Metabacillus sp. B2-18: one gene and its partner. The protein of the gene in region 2 interacts with the protein of the main gene of each other region in a pairwise test. Links are inferred from orthologs where the notes say so. Each region holds a gene or a part of one and is shown on either strand. Other genes may lie near its edges.

Region 1 (4,238 bases), 550 kb from region 2 along the record:
TATTCCAGTTGCCATTCTCCTTGGATTTCCAAAACTGGTCGGAGAGATAAGAGCCTGAATTTCAACAAGCACTGATCTGGTACCTTCCATCGAGGCAACAACTGTTGAACCTGCTGCACCCTTAGACCTCTCTTCTAGAAAAATCTCTGATGGATTTTGCACCTCTTCTAAACCAGCTTCTTTCATCTCAAAAATTCCCATTTCATTTGTGGATCCAAAACGGTTTTTTACAGCACGTAATATTCGATACGTATGATGCCTTTCTCCTTCAAAATAGAGGACAGTATCAACCATATGCTCTAAAAGCCTTGGACCTGCAATTGAACCCTCTTTCGTTACATGACCAACAATGAATACCGCAATTCCCTTTGTTTTGGCTATTCTCATTAATTCAGCCGTTGATTCTCTTACTTGAGACACACTACCTGGAGCAGAGCTTATTTCACTATGATAAACAGTTTGAATCGAATCGACCACTACAAAGGCTGGGTTTGTTTCGTCGATTGCTTTTGAAATAAAGCTTAAATCTGTTTCAGATAAAACTAATAATTTATTAGATTTTACCCCTAAGCGATCTGCCCTTAATTTCGTTTGCTTAACTGATTCTTCACCAGATATATATAAAACATCATGACCGTTATCAGCTAATTGAGAGGATACTTGTAATAACAGTGTTGATTTCCCAATACCAGGGTCACCACCAATTAAAACTAAAGATCCCTTCACAATACCACTTCCGAGTACACGGTTAAATTCTTTAAGGTTTGTAAATATTCTTGGTTCTTGGGTTGTTTCAATTGTTGTGATCGGCGAGGGTTTTTGTACCGTTTGATTGGAATGAGCAAAAACAGCCCTTCGAGGTGACCCAGACTTTAATACTTCTTCTGTCATTGTATTCCATTCACCACATCCTGGGCATTTTCCCATCCACTTCGGTGATTCATATCCACAGGTTTGACAAATAAACTTTACCTTTGCTTTTGCCATAAAATTGTTCCTCTCTTATTAGATTACCAAATAGACAAGTTAATTATGATACTTATCCTTAATTATATAAAACTGAAGGTGTTATCAAGGGAAATCTTTTCGGAAATTACGTTTAATCTTTCCAGACGGGTAAAAGGAGGATTATCTTATTCCCATGTCCGTAGTATTATCCATAGGAGAAAAAAGAAAGTGAGGCACACAATTAAAATCGTATGCCTCTAAACTATCTTTATTTAATTAGATTTCACTTCTTCTTTTTCAGCTGTTTTCACAACAAACTCGCCATTTTCCACATCAAGAATAATTTTTTGGCCTTTATCAATTGTACCTTTTAACAGCTCTTCAGAAAGACGATCTTCCACATTCTTTTGAATCGAACGACGCAATGGTCTTGCACCATATTCTAAGTCAATTCCTTCATCTGCAATTTTCTCTTTCGCAGATTCTGTTAATTCTAATGAAAGATCTTGTTCTTTTAAACGTTTCGTTAATTGATCAGACATAAGCGAAACGATTTCTTTTAGATGCTTTTTCTCTAAAGAATGGAAGACAATGATTTCATCAATACGGTTGATGAATTCAGGACGGAATGCACGTTTTAACTCATTCATTACCTTATCTTTCATGTCTTTATAATTTTGTGTTTCATCTTGAATATTAAAGCCAACATACTTATTGCGTTTTAGTTCACTAGCTCCAACGTTAGAAGTCATAATTAAAATCGTATTTCTAAAGTCTACAGTACGCCCTTTAGAATCCGTTAATCTTCCGTCTTCTAATACTTGAAGTAAAATATTAAACACATCAGGGTGGGCTTTTTCAATCTCATCTAAAAGAACAACTGAGTAAGGCTTTCTTCTAACCTTCTCTGTTAACTGACCACCTTCATCATATCCTACATATCCTGGAGGTGAACCAACAAGACGTGATGTTGAGTGCTTCTCCATATACTCAGACATATCAATACGAATCATCGCATCTTCATCACCAAAGATCGATTCTGCTAGAGCACGAGCTAACTCAGTTTTTCCTACACCCGTTGGTCCTAAGAAGATGAATGAACCGATTGGACGTTTTGGATCCTTTAAGCCAGCACGAGCACGGCGTACTGCTTTTGCAACAGCAACTACCGCTTCTTCTTGACCGACTACCCTTGAATGAAGGAGGCTTTCCATATTTAACAGTTTGTCAGTTTCTGTTTGTGCCAACTTGGAAACTGGAACACCAGTCCAACTAGAAACAACCATCGCAATATCTTCAACTGTCACTTCAGTATTTTCTTGACCTTGTTTTTCTTTCCATGTTTTTTTCGTTTCTTCTAGCTGCTCACGTAAACGTTGCTCTGTATCACGTAAAGATGCTGCTTTTTCAAACTCTTGGCTTTGAACAGAGGCATCTTTTTCCTTACGGATTTCCTCAAGCTTTAGTTCAAGCTCTTTTAAATTAGGCGGTGTAGTAAAAGAACGTAAGCGAACTTTTGAACCTGCTTCATCAATTAAATCAATCGCTTTGTCTGGAAGGAAACGATCAGAGATATAACGATCTGATAATTTAACAGCAGCATCAATCGCTTCATCTGTAATTGATACTCTATGATGTGCCTCATAACGATCACGTAAACCTTTTAATATTTGAACACTTTCATCAACAGATGGTTCATCAACTTGAATTGGCTGGAATCTACGCTCTAATGCAGCATCTTTTTCAATGTACTTTCTATATTCATCAAGTGTTGTTGCACCAATACATTGTAGCTCACCACGAGCTAACGAAGGCTTAAGAATATTTGAAGCATCAATAGCTCCTTCTGCACCACCAGCACCAATTAATGTGTGCAACTCATCGATAAAGAGAATGATATTACCCGCTTGACGAATTTCATCCATTACCTTTTTCAGGCGATCTTCAAATTCACCACGGTATTTTGTCCCTGCAACAACCGTTCCCATATCTAACGTCATAACACGCTTATCACGTAAAATTTCCGGTACTTCATTTTGGACAATTTGTTGAGCCAAGCCTTCAGCTATGGCCGTTTTACCAACACCTGGCTCTCCAATTAATACAGGGTTGTTTTTCGTACGTCTACTCAACACTTCAATAACACGTTGAATTTCCTTACTTCTACCAATTACAGGATCTAAGCTTCCTTCTCTAGCAATTGCCGTTAAATCACGTGCAAGACTATCCAAAGTAGGTGTATTAGCATTAGTAATGCCTCCACCTTGATGGTTTGCTGAAGATTCGTTGCTTCCTAATAATTGAAGAACCTGTTGTCTTGCTTTGTTTAAACTTACACCTAAATTATTAAGTACTCGTGCAGCTACCCCTTCTCCCTCACGAATAAGTCCTAGGAGAATATGTTCTGTTCCAACATAAGAATGTCCCAGCTTTCTTGCTTCGTCCATTGATAGCTCAATCACCTTTTTTGCTCTTGGTGTATAGTGAATAGTTTGTGATGCATCTTGACCTCTACCAATCAATCCTTCTACTTCTTTTTGAATTTTATCTGGACCTAGACCTAATGCTAGTAAAGCTTTAGCAGCTATGCCTTCGCCTTCACTAACAAGACCTAGAAGAATATGCTCTGTTCCAATATTATTATGACCTAATCGAACTGCTTCCTCTTGTGCTAAAGCCAGTACTTTTTGCGCGCGTTCTGTAAATCTTCCAAACATCATAATTCATCATCCTCCATCCGTTTATTACGATCCATTTCCAGGTTTAACCGCTCTCTAATGAGTGCAGCACGACGAATATCTCTCTCATTTGGACGTAATGGTCCTCCAAAATACTGCTGCAAAAATCCAGGCTGTGTTAATATCATCAGTTCATTTAAAATAGTACGGGAAATATCTTTAATAATTCCTAAATCAATACCTAATCTAACATCAGATAAGCATTTTGCAGTCTCGTTAGATTCTATGCTTCGGCAGTATACCAAAGTTCCAAAGGAACGGTAAACCCTGTCTTCTAACTGAGTTTGTGAGGACTGATATAGAGCTTCGCGAGTAGATCTTTCCTGCTCAATTAGCTGTTGTACAACACTAACAAGATCCTCTACAATATCCTTCTCTGACTTACCTAATGTAATTTGGTTTGATATTTGAAACAGATTTCCTACTGCTTCACTGCCTTCTCCATATATCCCTCTTACAACCAAGCCAAGCTGATTAATTGCCGGGATAATTCGATTAATTTTTTGAGTGATAACTAACGCTGGGAGATGCATCATCACTGATGCCCTAAGC
Region 2 (4,517 bases):
GAAAATATTCATTATGAATTTTTTGGTCCATCGGTTAGTTTGAAGGATTATCAGAATGTTTGAAATGTGAAATAAAACAAACCTTTTCATGTTTTCCCTCTTAAGTACATACATTTAAGATAACAAAAGCTTAGGGGGGAGACTATGAAAGAAACTGATCAAAAGGCCCTGGAATATGCAATTTCAGAAATTACCGAGGTTGCTAAAGGCTTTGGACTTGATTTTTATCCAATGAGATATGAGATTTGCCCTGCTGATATTATTTATACATTCGGTGCTTATGGTATGCCAACAAGATTTTCACACTGGAGCTTTGGGAAGCAATTTCATAAAATGAAGCTTCAATATGATTTAGGTTTAAGTAAAATTTATGAACTTGTCATAAACTCAGACCCATGCTATGCCTTCCTATTAGATACGAACTCCCTTATTCAGAACAAATTAATTGTTGCCCACGTTTTAGCTCATTGTGACTTCTTTAAAAATAATTCTCGATTCAGCAATACAAAAAGGGAAATGGTTGAGAGTATGTCAGCCACTGCAGAACGAATTAAGCATTATGAAATCCTATACGGTAGACATGAAGTTGAGACATTCTTGGATGCAGTCCTTTCCATTCAAGAGCATATTGATCCATCACTTGTTCGACCAAAACTTTCTTGGTCCATTGATGATATTGAATTTGATGAGACTGAAGAGGAAAAAGCAGCAACACCTTATGATGACTTATGGAATCTTGATAAAAAGCAAGAAAAAAAGATTGTCTCCAAAAAGAAAAGAAAGAAGCTTCCGCCATCTCCCGAAAAAGACATTCTTTTATTCATTGAAGAATATAGCCGGGAGTTAGAAGATTGGCAGCGTGATATTTTAACAATGATGCGTGAAGAAATGCTTTATTTTTGGCCTCAATTAGAAACGAAGATCATGAACGAAGGCTGGGCTTCGTATTGGCATCAACGTATTATCCGAGAGCTGGATCTTACTTCTGATGAAGCAGTAGAGTTCGCAAAGCTGAATGCTGGTGTTGTACAGCCATCAAAAACGAGTATTAATCCATATTATCTTGGCTTGAAAATCTTTGAAGATATAGAAGAACGCTATAATAATCCAACAGAAGAAATGAAAATGTTTGGAGCGAAGCCAGGATCCGGTCGAGAAAAAATGTTTGAGGTTCGTGAAGTAGAATCAGATATCTCATTTATCCGCAATTATTTAACAAAGGATCTCGTGTTAAGAGAAGATATGTATCTTTTCCAAAAGCAAGGACGCGATTATAAAATTGTTGATAAAGAGTGGGAAGGGGTTCGTGATCAACTGGTTAGTATGCGGGTGAACGGTGGATTCCCTTATATTACAGTTAACGATGGAGATTACTTAAAAAACAACGAACTTTACCTAAAGCATTGGTTTGAGGATATTGAGCTTGATTTAAAGTATTTAGAGAAAGTTCTTCCATACGTGTATCAGCTTTGGGGGAGACCAGTGCACATGGAGAGTGTTTTAGAAGGAAAAGCTGTATTGTTTTCTTATGATGGGAAGAGTGTGTCGAGGAAGTATTTATAGTATAAAGAGCCACTGGTGAAGTGGCTCTTTATTTTTTGAAAAATAAATTGTCGCCTTTGACAATTTAAGCTTATTAATTGTACGAGAATTACTTTACTGTTTAAAAGATATTTTATAAGTTGACATTATACCCCTAGTGGTATAAGATTTAATTTGTAAGTAATAGTTACTAACGAGGTAGCTTACCAGAATGTATCTTTGATTTATATAAAAGAAATTTAGGTAAAGGAGGTATTGAGATGGAATATAATGATCAAATGAAAAATAGAGTAAAGCGAATTGAAGGTCAACTTAGAGGTATTTTACGTATGATGGAAGAAGGAAAAGATTGTAAGGAAGTTATTACGCAGTTGTCTGCAACAAGAACAGCGATTGATCGAACAATCGGGGTTGTTGTTAGTTCAAACTTAGTTGAATGTGTTCGTCATGCTGAAGAAACTGGAGAACACAGTACAGAAGAATTAGTGAAAGAAGCTGTAAATTTACTTGTAAAAAGTCGCTAAATAATAGGTTGACACTCTTTTTTATTTATACTATTATATACCCGTAGGGGTAAAGGTAATTAAAATTTAGGAGGATTACTCAATGAATATAGATAAAGTTTTAGATGCAAAAGGTTTAGCTTGTCCAATGCCAATCGTAAAAACAAAAAAGGCTATGAATGAATTAGAATCTGGTCAAGTATTAGAGATTCATGTAACAGATAAAGGAGCAAAAAATGATTTAACTGCTTGGGCTAAGTCTGGTGGTCATGAGTTTTTAAAGCATGTGGAAGAGGATCAAGTATTGAAATTTTGGATTAAAAAAGGATAAAAAATTTTAAAGAATTATATACCCTTAGGGGTAGAGGGGGAACGACTGTGACAGAAAAGAAAAAAACAACGATTGTATTATTCAGTGGTGATTATGACAAAGCAATGGCCGCCTATATTATTGCGAACGGTGCGGCTGCCTATGATCATGAAGTAACAATCTTTCATACATTTTGGGGATTAAATGCTTTACGTAAAGATGAAAATATACAAGTGAAGAAAAGTCTTATGGAAAAGATGTTTGGCAAGATGATGCCTAGAGGCGCAGAAAAAATGGGATTGTCTAAAATGAACTTTGCTGGCTTCGGTCCAAAAATGATCAAAGATGTGATGAAGAAGCACAATGCAATGCCTCTTTCAAATTTAATTGAAATGGCACAAGAACAAGAGGTGAACCTAGTAGCTTGCACGATGACTATGGATTTACTAGGCCTTAAAGAAGAAGAACTGTTAGACAATATTGATTATGCTGGTGTTGCAGCATACTTAGCAGATGCAGAAGAAGGAAATGTGAATTTATTTATCTAATTAATATAGGGGATACTCCCCTAAGTATGTAGGGAGGAAAATAAGGTGGAATACATCAACTATATCGTCATTGCCCTTTTCGTACTTTTTATCTTGAACAGGATTATCCCTGCTAAAGGAGTAAAACATATCTCGACAGTTGAATTGAAAAATGAATTAAAAGATAAAAATAAGCAGTTTGTTGATGTGAGAACACGTGGTGAATTTTCTGGGAATCGCATTAAAGAATTTAAAAATATCCCTCTTCATGAACTCAGTCAAAAAGCCAGGAATGAATTATCTAAAGACAAAGAAGTTATTGTGATCTGTCAAAGTGGTATGCGAAGTCAAAAGGCTAGTAAAATGTTGAAAAAATTAGGATTCACCAATGTAACAAATGTAAAAGGCGGTATGAGCGCTTGGAGATAAAAGGAGGCTATTAAAATGAAACAATTTAAGGCAAAAGAAGTAGAAAATATGTTAACTCAAGGTCAAAGTGTAAACATCATTGACGTGAGAGAAGTGGAAGAGGTGGAAGCTGGGAAAATTCCTGGTTCTATTCATATTCCATTAGGGTTATTAGAATTTCGTATGAATGAACTGGATAAGTCAAAAGAATATATATTGGTTTGTCGATCAGGCGGTAGAAGTGGTCGTGCATATCAGTTCTTAGAAAACCAAGGATTTAATGTGACTAATATGACCGGTGGAATGCTTGACTGGGAAGGCGAGACAAACTAATTTTTTTCGCAAAAAAATACCCTGTTGGGTAAAGGGAGGATCTTTATTTATGAACTCGTTAAAAACAGATTTCTTAGTAGATGCAAAAGGGTTAGCGTGTCCAATGCCAATAGTAAGAACAAAAAAAGCAATGAATGAAATCGAAGCAGGGCAGGTCTTAGAGGTTCAAGCTACAGATAAAGGATCAAAGGCTGATATCCAAGCATGGGCAAAAAGCTCCGGTCATCAATATCTTGGTACTCTTGTAGAAGGGGATGTTCTAAAACATTACCTACGGAAATCTTCAAATGACGATACGATTGAAAAAAAACATCCACATGTAACAAGTAATGAAGAACTAGAGAAAAAGCTAGAAGCAAGAGAAAACATTGTAGTGTTAGATGTAAGAGAATCAGCTGAATATGCATTTAACCATATTCCTAACGCAATTTCTATTCCGTTAGGTGAATTGGAAAAGCGTGTAAGCGAGTTGAATCAAGATGATGAAATCTATGTTGTGTGTCGTACTGGAAGTCGCAGTGATCTCGCATCTCAAAAATTAGCTGAAAAAGGTTTCGCTAAGGTTAATAATGTAGTGCCTGGTATGAATGAATGGTCTGGAATTACTTCCAACTTAACTAAGTAAAAAGAATAATTAATTTATTATGTTATTGAGTTAATTTCATAATTATGACTCTTTAATCAAAAAACGAACATTTTCCTTCACCTTGAACATGTTAATAATCAACAACACGGATAAAAACATTAATATATGTGAAATTCATACGTTTTTTGGTAACAAATGATACATTATGAAATTGATTCTATTAAAAGAATATAAGATAAATTTTTTTGAACTATAACATACCTATGGGGGTAATTTGGATGGCGGTTAAAGCGATGACTTCAAAAGAA

The links.
Region 1: the proteins of LPC09_RS03460 (region 2) and clpC interact in binary tests that used the Escherichia coli proteins (3 or more experiments, as listed by UniProt). The link is inferred for Metabacillus sp. B2-18 from one-to-one orthologs.

Annotation. Positions count from the first base shown.
Region 1 is NZ_CP088245.1:107,939-112,176, reverse strand. Bases 945-4,068 are described here. They hold clpC (ATP-dependent protease ATP-binding subunit ClpC), read right to left. Parts: upstream 3,669-4,068; coding sequence 1,221-3,668; downstream 945-1,220. Other genes in these bases: LPC09_RS00570 (protein-arginine kinase McsB), read right to left, coding at 3,665-4,068; radA (DNA repair protein RadA), read right to left, coding at 945-987. Also shown: more of radA, read right to left, coding at 1-944; more of LPC09_RS00570, read right to left, coding at 4,069-4,238. UniProt on the Escherichia coli protein: Part of a stress-induced multi-chaperone system, it is involved in the recovery of the cell from heat-induced damage, in cooperation with DnaK, DnaJ and GrpE. Acts before DnaK, in the processing of protein aggregates.
Region 2 is NZ_CP088245.1:661,945-666,461, forward strand. What follows is about bases 954-3,762. They hold LPC09_RS03460 (sulfurtransferase TusA family protein), read left to right. Parts: upstream 954-2,148; coding sequence 2,149-2,376; downstream 2,377-3,762. Other genes in these bases: LPC09_RS03450 (SpoVR family protein), read left to right, coding at 954-1,563; LPC09_RS03455 (metal-sensitive transcriptional regulator), read left to right, coding at 1,803-2,066; LPC09_RS03465 (DsrE/DsrF/DrsH-like family protein), read left to right, coding at 2,424-2,903; LPC09_RS03470 (rhodanese-like domain-containing protein), read left to right, coding at 2,949-3,311; LPC09_RS03475 (rhodanese-like domain-containing protein), read left to right, coding at 3,327-3,623. Outside these bases: hmpA (NO-inducible flavohemoprotein), read left to right, coding at 1-63; more of LPC09_RS03450, read left to right, coding at 145-953; more of LPC09_RS03480, read left to right, coding at 3,763-4,248; LPC09_RS03485 (MBL fold metallo-hydrolase), read left to right, coding at 4,488-4,517. UniProt on the Escherichia coli protein: Involved in thiosulfate metabolism.